2 regions of the Shinella sp. GW821-FHT11G07 genome follow, and region 2 is predicted to be linked to the other one. Evidence: riboswitches for the same ligand, from Rfam matches in the RefSeq annotation. Region 2 holds a riboswitch; the other holds the start of a gene.
What was found. Region 2 has a riboswitch for cobalamin ahead of fdhA (formaldehyde dehydrogenase, glutathione-independent). Riboswitches for the same ligand answer to the same signal wherever they lie in the genome.
Positions count from the first base shown of each region.

Region 1 (7,861 bases), on a different contig from region 2:
AAAGGGGAACGAACATGGATCTCGGTTACAGCGGCAGGCGCTGCCTTATCACGGCATCCACCGGCGGTCTCGGTTTTGCCATTGCAACAGCCATGGCGCGCGAGGGTGCGACCGTTGTCATCAACGGCCGAAGCGCGGACAGTGTCTCCAAGGCCGTTGCACGCTTAAGGGCGGAGGTTCCGGATGCACGGCTTGAACAGGCCGTCGGCAATTCCGGCACGAAGGGGGGCTGTGACGAACTCATTGCAAATTGCAGTGATGTCGACGTGCTGGTGGTCAATCTCGGCATCTACGAGGCGGTCGATATCTACAAGGCCGGGGACGATCGCTGGTACGAGCTGATCGAGGTGAACGTCATGAGTGGTGTGCGGCTGGCCCGCAACTATCTGCCGAAGATGCTGGCGCGCAACAGCGGGCGCGTGGTGTTCATGGCAAGCGAATCCGGCATCAATCCCGCACCGGAAATGCCCGCCTACAGCGCCACCAAGACCATGCAGCTGTCGCTTGCCCGCAACCTTGCCGAAACGACCAAAGGCACCGCTGTCACCGTCAATTCGGTTCTGCCCGGCCCATGCAGCACGGAAGGTGTCGCGGATCTCATTGCCGGCCTCTATCCCGATGTTCCAACGCCGGAAGCGCAGCGTCGCTTTGTTGCGGAAAACCGCCCGACCTCACTGATCCAGCGGCTGTCGAAGCCGGAGGAGGTGGCCGACTTCGTCACCTTCCTCGGCAGCACGCGCACCGGCATCGTCAATGGCGCAGCGCTCCGGATCGACGGCGGCCTGATCCGCACTGTGATGTGATCGGCCGCGCCATGGAACATGTCCGCCCCCCATCCGTCGCAGCAAGACTACGCCCCCCTGGAATGGGCCGTCAGGCCTTACTGATGGTCCGCCGCGAAACGGCCGCCAAGTTTGCATCGTTGTGGTTCGGGCTCGTCGCCAGTGCACTCTGCCTCATGGCCTATGTCTACGGATTCGGTTTCGCTCAGACGTTCGAGACCGAATCCGTCGTCGTGACGGCGGATCCGCTGGCGGGGCTGAACCTTCTCGTCGTGGTGTTTCTCGGCCTTGTGCTGGGGCTCAGGCTCGCCGGCGCGCTCAGTTGGGAGCGCGAGCATCATACGCTGGAGGTACTGCTGGTCGGGCCGGTCTCATCGAGCGCGATCGTGCTGGCGAAATATCTGGCGGAACTCGTGGTGCTTGCAGCACTTGTTGCCGTCTACTGCATCTATCTTGCTGCCGCACAGCCCCTCGGTGCGGGCGTGACGGGTGCCGGCGATTTCGCCACCATCCTTGCGAATGGCCTGTTCGTGCTGCCGGTCATGGCGATGGGGCTTGTCGTTTCCGCGACAACGGGATCAGTGCGCGTCGCTGTCGTTCTCTATCTGGCGCTCGTGGCGTTGCTCGCGGCCTATGACGTGGGGCTCGGGCTGCTGCGGGCGCTGCCTGCGGAAACCATGAGCCTGTTTTCTCTTTATCTCCGGGCGTTGCTGGAAGCCGCTGCGCCGCTCTTCCATGCGCTGTCGCCCGTTGCGGGCATCGCCTTTCTGGCCCAGCGGCTCGCCACGCAGGAGGCGATTTCGGTGGCGCAGTCGCTCGGCGTTGTCGCTTTGACGGCCGGGCTTCTGCTGCTCTCCTGTCTCATTACCCGCTGGAAGGGAGCCTAGGCATGTGCAGAATCCTCGCCGTCCTGCTCCTTCTTTGCCTATCAGCCGCCAGCCCTGCAAAAGCGATCGAGCCTGAACGACGGGATGCCGTCATCATTACCGGTCGCGTCTGGGATGGTTTTGGCTTCAAGGACATGTTCCTGCCCTCGCATGCGCCGACGCTACACCTTCTGTCGGGCGAAGACAGCGCCATCTCCTTCGTCGAGACGCAGGAATATTACTGGCCGCTTTCCCGGCAGGTCTATGTCGACCTCGAAAGGAAACGTCAGGATGTCACGGGCACCCTCCGGGTCATGCGGGATGGTGTGGTGGCCGCGGAGCTCGAACCCACGCCCTATGTCGTCCTCTATCCCGAGGGTGTCCTGAACGGCAGCGGCCAACTCGTCTGGGGCACTGATGCCATTGCGGCCTACACCGCCTACCAGCAGGAGGAACGCACCTTCGCTCGCCGCTATGTCGAGGCCGAGGCGCAGCAACGCGCCTACGAGCGCAAGTTGCTGGAAGCCGGGGCGGCGCGGCTTCGCGGTGCGCCGGTCGAAATCATCTCGCCGCCCGACCCGCTGCCAAAGCCGAGCCTGCGGCTCGTGACGGCGCCCGCAACGGCCTACCGTCTCGCCCTCGATGCAGGGCAGTACGAGATGGCGCTCATAGTCAACGGAACGCCCGTTCCGGAGACCTTGCGCCGCCTCGACGTCGTCGATATCGCCGGCCGCCGTGTCACCGTCGCCGACGTGGTGCCCGAGGAGCGCTGGACACGGCCGATCGCCACGAACGGCGCGGATATGCGCATCTTCGCCCGACCCGGTTCCACCTTCTACTTGACGCTATCGCAGGCGGATCGTTTCGACGAAACGGAATACATGCCGGTCGTCTCGCCGCAGCAGGATCCGGTTGCAGGACGAAACATCTGGGTTCGGCGCATGGCATCGCAGGTTGATAGCCTCGAGGCCCGCTTCGGGCAGGACGGCGATGTGCTAAACCTGCCGCTCGCCCGCCTGAAGGTGGTGCAGACGGAAGGATCCGGGTTCGGCTACCAGGTGCGCGCGGCCAAGACGGGCGAAAAGGAAGACCTGACGGCCTTCGCGATCTCCGTGCCTTCGAGTATCGACGCGCTGCGTGGCGAAGTTTGGACCGGCGGAGAAGGCACGGCCGCCTTCCGGCGGGATATCGTTGTGGTGCAACCACGTAACGATAGCCTTGCGCTCGGTCTTGCCTTGCTGCCGCTGCTCGGCTGGCTCGGCCCGACGATCATTCGCCGGACGGCAACAAGGGCGGATACGGACAGATAGCCGTAGGGCAATCCCGACCAGGTCTCAGACGCTGCAATGATGGCCAGTGAGGCGCGTGTTGCGATGGCACCTGATTCCACGCAGCGCCTGCGCAAGCCTGGGCAGGAATGCCTGGTAGGGGCGGGCGGACGGTTCAAAACAAGCCAGTTTTAGGGATTGGCGCAATCGATGAACGCGGCTAATTCTGGCTGAAAGACCCGATGGGCGGGGTCGGCCTACTTCGGTGCAGCACCGAAACCGTTGATAAGTCGTCATAGCTGTTGACGCATTTTTTACCTCGTCTACTATATCTTGTGTTCGAGGTTCCTTCGATTCGAAAAGATCGAAGGCTAAGACGGGAATCCGGGGCGGCCATGATGGCCGCGTCAAACCGGAGCTGCCCCCGCAACTGTAAGCGGCGAGCATTCGTTCGATGAAGCCACTGAGGCGCAAATGCCTTGGGAAGGTGAACGGATGCCGCGACCCGCAAGCCAGGAGACCTGCCTCGTACATGAATGTCCACGGGCGGGGTGTCCGGAAGGCGAGCGTTGGGTTGCGGAATGATGTCGCGCCCCGTCTCCCCGTATGTCCCGCATAATCACTTCGGGGTGAAGTTATGTCGATCCAGTTTCCAGTGCATCCGCGCGAGTAAGCGGCGTTTCGTGTCCGGCCGTCTCAGGCGGCCATCTGCCCATCTCCAGTTTTTCGAACGGCCATCGGCGGATGGCTGAACGATTTGTCACGCCCAATTGTCCAATTACGAGGAAGACCATGTCCATCACCGTCTACAGCAAGCCTGCCTGCGTCCAGTGCACCGCGACCACCCGCGCGCTCGACCGCCAGGGCATCGACTACAGCGTCGTCGACGTTTCCGAGGATGCCGATGCCTTCGCGCTCGTGCAGGGGCTCGGCTACCGGCAGGTTCCCGTCGTCATCGCCGGCGAGCAGCATTGGGCCGGCTTTCGCCCGGATATGATCAGCGCGCTGGCTTGAAGCGAGCCAGGTGATGGGCGGGCTCGTCTATTTTTCCACCCGGTCGGAAAACACCCGTCGTTTCGTCGAAAAGCTCTGCCTTCCGGCCTCCCGCATTCCGCTCCGCGCCGACGAGGCGCTGAAGGCGGAGGCGCCCTTCGTGCTCGTCGTGCCTACCTATTGCGGTGAGGACGGGAAAGGCGCCGTTCCCAAGCAGGTGATCCGCTTCCTCAACGATGCGGAAAACCGCGCAAACCTTCGCGGTGTGATTGCCGCGGGCAACAGCAATTTCGGCGCGACCTTCGGGATCGCCGGCGATGCCATCTCCGCCAAATGCGGGGTGCCATATCTCTACCGCTTCGAGCTTTTGGGCACCGCGGAAGACGTCGCCAACGTCAAAGATGGATTGGAACGATTTTGGACACGATGACGCTCGACAAGCCGATCAAGGCCCCGGAGATTACGGCGCTGGACTACCACGCGCTGAACGCCATGCTGAACCTCTACGACGAGGGTGGAAAAATCCAGCTCGACAAGGACCGGCTGGCCGCTAAGCAGTATTTCCTCCAGCACGTCAACCAGAACACCGTGTTCTTCCATAACCTCAGGGAAAAACTCGATTATCTGGTGACGGAGGGCTACTACGAGCAGGAGGTGCTGGACCAGTATGCCTTCAATTTCGTGCGCGACCTGTTCGACCACGCCTATGACAAGAAGTTCCGTTTCCCGACCTTTCTCGGCGCCTTCAAATATTACACGTCCTATACGCTGAAGACTTTCGACGGGAAGCGCTACCTGGAGCGCTATGAGGACCGCGTCTGCATGGTGGCGCTGGCGCTGGCGCGCGGCAACGAAGCACTTGCCCGCGACCTCGTCGATGAGATCATTTCCGGCCGCTTCCAGCCGGCGACGCCGACGTTCCTCAATGCCGGCAAGAAGCAGCGCGGTGAACTCGTCTCATGTTTTCTGCTCCGCATCGAAGACAATATGGAGAGCATAGGGCGTTCGATCAATTCGGCCTTGCAGCTCTCCAAGCGCGGCGGTGGCGTGGCGTTGTCGCTGACGAACCTTCGCGAGATGGGAGCGCCGATCAAGCAGATCGAGAACCAGTCCTCCGGCGTCATCCCGGTGATGAAGCTCTTGGAAGATTCCTTCTCCTACGCCAACCAGCTCGGTGCGCGGCAGGGCGCGGGTGCGGTCTATCTCAACGCCCATCATCCCGATATCATGCGCTTCCTCGATACTAAGCGCGAGAATGCCGACGAGAAGATTCGCATCAAGACGCTGTCGCTCGGCGTCGTCATCCCCGACATCACCTTCGAACTCGCGAAGAACAACGAAGACATGTACCTGTTCTCGCCGCATGACGTGGAGCGCGTCTACGGTGTCGCCTTCTCCGAGATCTCGGTGACGGAAAAGTACCGCGAGATGGTCGAGGACGCCCGCATCAAGAAGAAGAAGATCAAGGCGCGCGACTTCTTCCAGATCATCGCCGAGATCCAGTTCGAAAGCGGCTATCCTTACATCATGTTCGAGGACACGGTGAACCGGGCAAACCCCATCGCCGGGCGCATCTCGATGAGCAACCTTTGCTCGGAAATCCTGCAGGTCAGCGAGCCGAGCGCGTTCAACGACGACCTCTCCTATGCGACGATGGGCAAGGACATTTCCTGCAATCTCGGCTCGCTCAACATAGCGGCTGCTATGGATAGCCCCGATTTCGGCCAGACGATCGAGACGTCGATCCGGGCACTCACGGCCGTCTCCGAGATGAGCCACATCTCCTCGGTCCCCTCCGTCGAGAAGGGCAATGACGACAGCCACGCCATCGGCCTCGGCCAGATGAACCTGCACGGCTACCTCGCCCGTGAGCGCATCTTCTATGGCTCGGAAGAGGGTATCGACTTCACCAATATCTATTTCTACACGGTGACGTACCACGCCATCCGCGCCTCCAACCGACTGGCGGTCGAGAAGGGCGTGAGCTTCAAAGGCTTCGAGAATTCGAAATACGCTTCCGGCGAATATTTCGACAAATACACGGAAGCGGAGTGGCTGCCGGCGACGGAGAAGGTGCGGGGCATCTTCGAAGAGGAGGGTATCCACATTCCGACGCAGGAAGACTGGCTTGAGCTGAAGCAGGCAGTCATGACAGGTGGTCTCTACAACCAGAATCTCCAGGCCGTGCCACCGACGGGCTCGATCTCCTACATCAACCACTCGACGTCCTCGATCCATCCGATCGTCTCGAAGATCGAGATTCGCAAGGAGGGCAAGATAGGTCGCGTCTATTACCCGGCCGCCTTCATGACCAACGACAATCTCGACTACTACCAGGACGCCTACGAGATCGGCCCGGAGAAGATCATCGACACCTATGCGGCGGCGACGCAGCATGTCGACCAGGGCCTGTCGCTGACCTTGTTCTTCCGCGACACCGCGACGACGCGCGACATCAACCGGGCGCAGATCTATGCCTGGAAGAAGGGCATCAAGACCATCTACTACATCCGCCTTCGCCAAATGGCGCTGTCCGGCACGGAAGTGCAGGGCTGCGTCTCGTGCGCACTGTGACATCGGGGAAGACCATGAATATCCAAGTGAAGACCAAAGCCCCGAAGGCGGCCGCCGCCGTGCGCGCCATCAACTGGAACCGCATGGAGGACGACAAGGACCTGGAAGTCTGGAACCGCCTGACCGGAAACTTCTGGCTGCCGGAAAAGGTGCCGCTTTCCAATGACATTCCGTCCTGGGCTACCTTGAAGCCGGAGGAGCAGCAGCTCACCATCCGCGTCTTCACCGGCCTCACCCTGCTTGACACAATCCAGAACGGCGTCGGCTCGGTGCGGTTGATGGAGGATTCAGCGACCCAGCACGAGGAGGCGGTGCTCTCCAACATCTCCTTCATGGAGGCCGTGCACGCGCGTTCCTATTCCTCGATCTTCTCCACGCTCTGCTCGACGCCGGACGTCGACGACGCCTATCGCTGGTCGGAGGAAAACGAGTTTTTGCAGCGGAAGTCGGCGCTGATTATGGAGCAATACGCTTCCGCCGATCCCTTGAAGAAGAAGGTTGCCAGCGTCTTCCTCGAAAGTTTCCTGTTCTATTCCGGCTTCTACCTGCCGATGTACTGGTCTAGCCGCGCAAAGCTCACCAATACCGCGGACATGATCCGCCTGATCATCCGCGACGAGGCCGTGCACGGTTATTACATCGGCTACAAGTTCCAGCGTTCGCTGGAACGGCTGTCGGAGGAACGGCGTCAGGAGATCAAGGATTTCGCCTTCGACCTGCTGCTCGAGCTCTATGACAATGAGGCGAAATACACCGAAGCGCTCTATGACGGCGTCGGCCTGACCGAGGACGTGAAGAAGTTCCTGCACTACAACGCCAACAAGGCGCTGATGAACCTCGGCTATGAGGCGCTTTTCCCGCCAGAGGCCTGCAAGGTGAACCCCGCAATTCTCTCTGCGCTCTCGCCGAATGCCGACGAGAACCACGACTTCTTTTCCGGCTCCGGCTCGTCCTATGTCATCGGCAAGGCGGTCGCCACCGAGGATGCCGACTGGGATTTCTGAGTGCGGATAGGGTGGGTTTGGTATCTGTGGCGTAGCGGCCCGGGAGCGGAGGGCCGTCGCTTCGGTCTGCTATCTATGCCGACCGAGGGATTCAGCATTCCGCGTTTGCTGTTTCCTAAATAAGGCAAGCGGCCAATTCGATGGCTTGGCCGCTTTACCTTTGTAGACTTTAACGATGGTCTTGTCGAAATGGGCTTGCCTTTGAATGTCGGGCAAGCTGTCTCGATGCTTGGGCGTTTGCGCCCCTCACAGCCATCGCTGGCTATTTGCGCTTTCGCTTCGGAGCAGGAACCGGTTGAACCGTCTCCGCATCCTGGGCCAGTCGCAACGCGCGCAGTTTCTCGGTCTTCTTTTCGCGGGCGGCGGCTTCCTGC
Region 1 is NZ_JBXARJ010000001.1:496,197-504,057, reverse strand. Features, by position in the region: gene AC1RT2_RS02255 (ABC transporter ATP-binding protein) at 1-1, shown strand, start outside; gene AC1RT2_RS02250 (SDR family NAD(P)-dependent oxidoreductase) at 15-803, shown strand; gene AC1RT2_RS02245 (ABC transporter permease subunit) at 887-1,669, shown strand; gene AC1RT2_RS02240 (hypothetical protein) at 1,672-2,958, shown strand; cobalamin riboswitch at 3,242-3,459, shown strand; gene nrdH (glutaredoxin-like protein NrdH) at 3,709-3,930, shown strand; gene nrdI (class Ib ribonucleoside-diphosphate reductase assembly flavoprotein NrdI) at 3,944-4,339, shown strand; gene nrdE (class 1b ribonucleoside-diphosphate reductase subunit alpha) at 4,336-6,483, shown strand; gene nrdF (class 1b ribonucleoside-diphosphate reductase subunit beta) at 6,498-7,487, shown strand; gene AC1RT2_RS02215 (hypothetical protein) at 7,750-7,861, opposite strand, start outside.
Region 1: another riboswitch for cobalamin. It lies ahead of nrdH (glutaredoxin-like protein NrdH); the one in region 2 lies ahead of fdhA (formaldehyde dehydrogenase, glutathione-independent).

Region 2 (7,861 bases):
CGCAAATGGCAGCCCGAACCGGATTGGGTGCAGGCACGGCTGACAGGCCGCGCCATTGACATCCGAGCCCTCACAGGCGTGACGCAGCGCCTCGTCAGCGGCGATATCGACCGCTTCCTCGCTCGCTATGATCTCGGCAGGGATGTCGGCGCGCTCGGCCTTGCCTTCGGCGATCGTTATGCGGTGCGCGTTGCCCGCGATCGCTTGCTGGTCATCGGGCTTTCATCTGGCGATGTGGCAGACGGTTGGTACGATGAGGGTTATGCGGTCTCCACCGTCAGTTCCGCCCTGCGCCTCTTCGAGGCGACGGGCGAGGGCGTCCGTGATCTTCTCACGCGGGCGACGACGGTCGATCCTGATCATCCCGGACCCTGCGCTGCCATGCCGTTCGGCGGCGTGATGGGCACTGTCTACCGGCATACCAATGCCGAAACCTTGCGCATTCATATCGACAGGGGGCTTGCTGCCTACCTCTGGGAGTGGTTCGAATGCCAGCCACTCGTTTTGCAAGCATAGACTTTCATGTCTGGAAGGAGACCCGCGCTGGTGCGGGCGAAAAAAGGGAGTTGAGATAATGAAAAGAATTCTAATCCTCGGTACGGCGCTCGGCCTGCTCATGGGCACCGCGGCGCGAGCAGAAGACCTGACCTTCGCCGTCGCCGGCCCGCTCACCGGTCCGCTCGCGACGATCGGCGACCAGTTCAAGCAGGGTGCGCAGGCTGCGGCTGACGCCATCAATGCCAAGGGCGGCGTGATGGGCCGCCAGATCAAGCTGCAGTTCGAAGATGATCAGTGCGATCCAAAGCAGGCCGTCTCGGTTGCCAACCGCATTGCCGCCGCCGGCATCCAGTTCGTCGACGGCCATGCCTGCTCGGGTTCGAGCATTCCGGCCTCGGCCGTCTACGCCGAAAACGGTACGCTGATGATGAGCCCGGCCTCGTCCAATCCGGTCATGACGGACGATGCGGCCAACAAGGGGTGGACGAACATCATGCGTCTCTACACCCGTGACGATGCTCAGGGCGCTTTCATCGGCCCGTGGATCGCCAAGGAGTATGCCGGCAAGAATGTCGCCGTGCTGCACGATAAGACGGCCTATGGTCAGGGCGTTGCGGACGCTGTGCGTGCCACGATGAACGCAAACGGTCTCAAGGAAGTTCTTGCTGAAGGCATCAACGCCGGCGAGAAGGACTACAATGCTCTCGTTACCAAGTTGAAGGAGGCCAAGGTCGATGTCGTCTATTTCGGCGGCTATCACCCGGAAGCAGGCCTCATCCTGCGTCAGGCTGCCGAGCAGGCTTACAAGTTCCAGCTGATCATGCCCGATTCCATCGCCTCGCCGGAATTCTGGCAGGTCGCCGGTCCGGCCGGTGAAGGTACGATGTTCGTCTTCCCCTCCGATCCGCAGGCAAAGCCTGAAGCGAAGGAAGCCGTGGAAAAGATCAAGGCCGGCGGCTTCAAGCCGGAAGGCTTTACGCTGTTTTCCTATGCTGTGATCCAGGCCTTCGCCCAAGGTATCGAACGCGCCGGTTCGGATGATCCGACAGAAGTCGCGAAGGCACTGAAGAACGGCCAACCGATCGACACCGTGGTCGGCACCGTCACCTTCGACGAGAAGGGCGACCTGAAAGACGCGAGCTACGACATCAACCGCTGGAGCAATGGCAACTACGCGCCGATTGCCAAGTAACGCTTACATCGTTGGCGAAGTTCAACGGCCCGGCCAAATGCCGGGCCGCCTTTCTATTTGTCTGCCGAACCCAGCAAAACCTTGGGAGCGGTCCCGTGGAAACCACCGAGACAGCGTGATTGTTAGGGTAGGAAACCAAGCATCCTTGATGCAGTCAGGAGCTCTCTGGCCCTCGCCGCATATTGTCTCCAGAACGCGACTCCGCAGGATGGTAGTGAAATGCCAAGCGACACATGGCGTGCGTGCCTCGTACCATCGATGGCCTTTTTTGCCTGGTGTCGTTGGCGACGTCAGGGATGTCGTATTCCCGAAGGCTAGTTCCTCTTGCGCATGGTTTGCTGACGGCATTCAAGGTGCCGCCCGGACGTCGTCAGGGTGGATAATTGGGAAACCGGTCTGAGGCCGGTGCTGCCCCCGCAACGGTAGCGGAACGAAAACCTCGACGATTGCCACTGGCCACGGCCGGGAAGGTGTCGAGGGCGTCCTGACGGACGGTTCCGAAGCCCGGAAACCAGCCTTGAATACAAGACTCGGCCGATTGCGGTGGGCGATCGAGAGGCGAACAGCGTTGCCTCTGGGCCGCTTTGTTCCTTCTTCTTTCCATCCTTCGTCGAGAGACGTTTTGCAGGCCGCTTGGCGGTTTTCGCATGCGTTCCGACCATGATTCGGCCCGCGGAGGAGCGGGCCGGACAGGCTTCAACTCAGGAGGAGACAAGACTATGAGCAGAAACAGAGGCGTCGTCTATATGCGACCCGGCAAGGTCGAGGTTCGCGACATCGATGACCCGAAGCTGGAGGCACCGGACGGCCGCCGCATTGAGCACGGCGTCATCCTCAAGGTGATTTCCACCAACATCTGCGGCTCCGACCAGCATATGGTGCGCGGTCGCACCACGGCGATGCCCGGCCTCGTCCTTGGCCACGAGATCACCGGCGAAGTCATCGAGAAGGGCATCGACGTCGAGATGCTCAAGGTCGGCGATATCGTCTCGGTGCCCTTCAACGTCGCTTGCGGGCGCTGCCGTTGCTGCAAGTCGCAGGATACCGGCGTCTGCCTCACCGTAAACCCGTCACGCGCCGGAGGCGCTTATGGCTATGTCGACATGGGCGGCTGGATCGGCGGCCAGGCGCGTTACGTCACCATCCCCTATGCCGACTTCAACCTCTTGAAATTCCCCGACCGCGACAAGGCGATGGCAAAAATCCGCGATCTGACCATGCTCTCCGACATCCTGCCAACGGGTTTCCACGGCGCCGTGCGTGCCGGTGTCGGTGTCGGTTCCACGGTCTATGTGGCGGGCGCGGGTCCGGTTGGTCTTGCCGCTGCCGCCTCCGCCCGCATCCTCGGTGCGGCTGTCGTGATGATCGGCGACTTCAACAAGGATCGCCTCGCCCATGCGGCGCGGGTCGGTTTTGAGCCGATAGATCTCTCCAAGAGCGACAGGCTGGGCGACATGATCGCCGAGGTCGTCGGTACAAACGAGGTCGACAGCGCTATCGACGCCGTCGGCTTCGAAGCGCGTGGCCATGCAGGCGGTGAGCAGCCGGCCATCGTGCTCAACCAGATGATGGAGATCACCCGTGCCGCCGGCTCGATCGGCATTCCGGGCCTCTACGTCACGGAAGATCCCGGTGCGGCGGACGTCGCGGCCAAACAGGGTAGCCTGTCGCTGCGCTTCGGTCTCGGCTGGGCGAAGGCGCTGTCTTTCCATACCGGCCAGACCCCTGTGCTCAAGTACAACCGTCAGCTCATGCAGGCGATCCTGCACGACCGCCTGCCCATCGCCGACATTGTCAACGCGAAGATCATCGCGCTCGACGATGCCGTCCAGGGCTATGAGAGCTTCGACCAGGGTGCCGCGACCAAGTTCGTGCTCGACCCGCATGGTGATCTGCTGAAGGCAGCATAACGAGAAAACGACGTGCGCCGGCCGTTTCCGACGGTCGGCGCACCGAACCCGATAGATCGCATGCCGCCCTTTTCCGCCACGCGGCGCATCAGGACGTCGCGGTGTCGGTGCCTGGCACTGGCCGAAGCGGTCCATTCCTCTGGCTCACGCCGCAAATTAGATAAGGTGAATAAAACCTTTCGCACACCCGTTTCGCGTCTGGACGCAAGCTTTGATGGGTCGGGGAGGGACACATGAGAGTGATGTCGGTGCGGCGAATCCTGGTTTTCATAATCCTGCTGCTGCCCATCGAGGCGGCGGCGTCCGTGCGGCACGCGCTTCTCATCGGCAACAGCCGCTACGAGGTAGCGACACCCCTGCGCAATCCGGAAAACGATATCGAGATCGTCGGCACCGCGCTGGCAAAGAGCGGCTTTGCCGTCACCAAGGTCGCGAATGCCAAGGCGGCGGATACATTGGCGGCGGTCGATGCCTTCGTGGCGCGCCTGGCCACCGTTGAAAATCCTGTTGTCATGGTCTACTTCGCCGGCCACGGCGTCCAGATCTCCGGGCAGAACTACCTGCTACCTGTCGATGTCAAGCTGGGTACCGAAGAGGAGCTGCGCTCGGTCGCGCTCTCGCTTAGCGAACTCACGCGCCGGCTCGATGCGGTGAGGACTAGCCTTCAGATCGTCGTACTCGATTCTTGCCGCGACAACCCGTTCGAGCAGACGCGCGGCCTCAGGCGCGGCCTTGCGACGGCACCGGAACGGCTCGGCCGCATCGTCGCTTTCTCGACCTCTCCTGGCAATCTCGCGGCCGACGGCAATACCGGTGCTAGTCCCTATGCGGCGGCGCTCGCCGAATCCGTGACGATTCCCGGCCTTTCCATAGAGAATGTCTTCAAGCGCGTACGCGCCACCGTGCAGGAGCGCACCGGCGGCAAGCAGGAACCCTGGGAAAACAGCGCGGTCTACGGCGACTTCCAGTTCGTCGCAGGAAAACCGGCCGAGGCGGGCGGTGACGAGGTCGCCTTCTTCGAATTTGCCGCGCTCGCCGACAGTCAGGAGGCTTACCGGAAATATCTGTCCCGCTATCCACAGGGAATGTTCGCAAACCTTGCGAAACAGAAGATCGAGTTCATGGACAAGGATTTCAGCTTCCGTCGGCAGAACGAGGCGTTTCGTAACTTCACGTTCAGCACACCGCCGGACGATCCTTGTGGAAGGGGAAGCTTTGCCGGCGGCGAGAAGGTGGGTGAGGACATAGCCGACGGCGAGATCATCCTACTCGACCTGTTCTTCAACTACCCGGATCAGCCGTGCAAGAACACGGTGTTCGTCGATTCCTTGATCGATATAGACGGAGGCGGGGTCAGTAAAAACAGAATTATCTTCGACTATTTTGGCGACAAATTCTACCGGCGCGGATCCCATATCCCTTTCGATCCGGCTCCCTACGTTCATTTCCTGGAGAAGTTCGACCAGCTCTTCTTTACCTATCGCAACATGCACAAAGAAGGCGATATTCTGCTCGAAATGTCGGAGCCGGCGAAGGCGGCCATGGACTACATCGACATCGAGTCCTGCGAAGGGACCTGTTTTGGTGTTACAGCCCTCGTGAAGGCGCGGGCCATCCCCGAAGAAGAACTTATGGTCTATCGGTTCGAAGTGGTGAATGCCGCCGAACTCGGACTGACATGGAAGTACCAGAACACGATCGCCAAGATCAAGAATGAGCGGGCTAAAGCTCTTAAGGAGACCGCACTCAAACGAGAAGACGCGGTGCTGACATCGCCCTTTCTCAAGGTTCAGTCGGTGGCTGGATGGGAGGTTCTGGCCAATCTCGATCAGGCAAATTACCTTCAAAACTGCCAGGCGACGCGTCGCCATGATGCGGGTCGGTCGAGCGTCATCCGCTTGGATGCCTCTGGTGGCATCGATATCGGCTTCCGTGACAGAGACCGGGATTTCATGGACGTGTCGGGCCGGCCGTTCACTTTCTTTGTTGACGAGAAGGAGATGCAGTACATCACACGCATCAGGTCCCAGGATGAAATCCTCTACAAGATTGCCTCCACGCAGCAAGTCCTCGCGCTCCTGAAGGGCGGGCGCGAAGTGCGCCTGCACGACGGTGCTGCAAGTCTGGACGGTTCCCGTGCGATGCTTTCCATGCTGGAAGCATGTCTGGCGGCACTCGGCGGCTAAAAGGCAATCAACACACAATGACCAGCGTGGCTCCCGTGTGAATCGGCTGGGAGCGAGAACTAGCGTCGACGAGCGTGTTGGACCTCAAACCATCGAAGCCATGGAAAATTGCGTTTATCTTCTTGGAAGGGTGGACGGATCGCCGCACGTCCTGGAGATCGACAGCAGCGAAATTCCTCTATCCGTCCGCTCGACGTCCCTGGACCATCCGGTCGAGTACGATAGCGCACAGGAGAATTGCCAAGCCGGCGAGCAGGCCTTGTCCTTGCGCCGCATACTGCAGGGCGTGCAGCACGTCTTCTCCTAGGCCCTTTGCGCCGATCAGCGCTGCGATGACGACCATCGACAGGCACATCAGGATGGTCTGGCTGATGCCGGCCATGATCGACGGTGCGGCGGTCGGGAGATCGACCTTGAAGAGGATGAAGCTGCGGGACGCACCGAAGGCAATCGCGGCTTCACGCACGGAGGACGGCACTGAAGCGATGCCGAGCGCCGTGAGCCTAACGACGGGCGGGATGCCAAAGATGACGGTTGCGATGATGCCGGAGGACTTGCCTATCCCGAAGAGGGCGATAACCGGTATCAGATAGACGAAGGCCGGCATTGTCTGCATGAAATCGAGCAATGGACGCACAATTGCGGCGACGCGCCGGTTGTAGCCGCAGAGAACGCCGAGCGGGATACCGATGGCAATCGAGATCAGCGCCGCGGTGCCGAGAAGCGCTACGGTCTGCATGCTTTTTTCCCAGTAGCCGAGGATTGCCATATAACTGATCGCGACTAAGGTCAGAAGAAAGACGCGGAATCCAGCGAGCTGCCAGGCGATGGCGAGGATAATCGCCATGACGACGGGCCATGGCGTCTCGGTAAGAGCCGCCTCCAGCAGCCCCAGCATCCCATTGATCGCGCTGGTCAACGCTCCGGCGGCCGGCGCGAGGGTGCCACTGATCGAGCTGATGACCTGGTCCAGCCAAGCCGCTGCCGCGGAGTTCCAGGCCGGGTCGCTCGGGAAGGCGTCCAGTAGTGTCCGATCGCTAAAATGAAGCGCGATGATCGGAATGAGGATAGCGAGCAGGGCTGCGGCGCCAGCGGAGTGCAGCGGGCTGAAGCCGGATTTGGCCGTGTCGCTTTCCAGCCGCCATTCGCGAAAGCGGCGTTCCACCAGATGGTTGGCGATGGCCCCCAGGCCAAGACGGGTAGCGGCAAGGAGTCCGCCTCCGAGCACCAGTATCAGGGAGGCGGCGGCCTTGGCGTCGGTGGCGGTCTGCCGCGCCTCGCGGGCTGCCTGTTCTAGTGCGGTGGCGGAGCGGGTAAGTGACTTTGCGATCGTGGATGTTGAATCCCTGTCGTTCGCGGCTTTCGCCTCGGACAGACGGGTGGCGGTGAGCCGTTCAAGGCGGTCGGCGCGTGCACCCTGTTCGGTACTCGCTCCCCCGGAAAGTGCGAATGCGATCACCACGACGGCGAGAAGATCAGCAATCAGGAAGGGCCAGAAGGCTGACCAGAGCCGGCGCCCCCCAAGCCAGATCGGGCCAAGCAGGACGGCGGCGGCGTTGACGGAGGGCGTATAGCCGCGCCGTTCGCCGATGCGCTGAAACGCTTGCCGGTAGTAGGCGCCGCTGCTGCCGGTAAAGCGGGCGATGGCTTCGTCGCGTGCGGTTTGCTCGGTCATGCGATGGCTCTTGTTTTGACAGGTGGGAGCTCGTCTCGTTCAGGCAAACGGGCATTGCGGACGAAGCGGCGGACATAGTCGTCAGCAGGCCGGTTGACGAGGGTCTCGGCCGTTCCGGTCTGGACGATACGGCCTGCCCGCATCAGCACGACACGATCGGCGATGCGGAAGGCCTCATCGACATCGTGCGTCACGAAGACGGTCGTCTTCCCCAATTCACGCGACAACGCCATGAACTGCGTCTGGAGATCATAGCGGATCAACGGGTCGAGCGCGCTGAAAGGCTCATCCATGAGAAGAATATCCGGATCGGCGGCGAGCGCCCGGGCTAGGCCAACGCGCTGCTGCATACCGCCGGAGAGTGCCCCGACACGTCGGTCTCCCAGCCCCTCGAGCCCGA
Region 2 is NZ_JBXARJ010000014.1:111,104-118,964, forward strand. Features, by position in the region: gene AC1RT2_RS24480 (sarcosine oxidase subunit gamma family protein) at 1-516, shown strand, start outside; gene AC1RT2_RS24485 (ABC transporter substrate-binding protein) at 575-1,690, shown strand; cobalamin riboswitch at 2,025-2,224, shown strand; gene fdhA (formaldehyde dehydrogenase, glutathione-independent) at 2,410-3,600, shown strand; gene AC1RT2_RS24495 (caspase family protein) at 3,834-5,786, shown strand; gene AC1RT2_RS24500 (ABC transporter permease) at 5,965-7,461, opposite strand; gene AC1RT2_RS24505 (ATP-binding cassette domain-containing protein) at 7,458-7,861, opposite strand, start outside.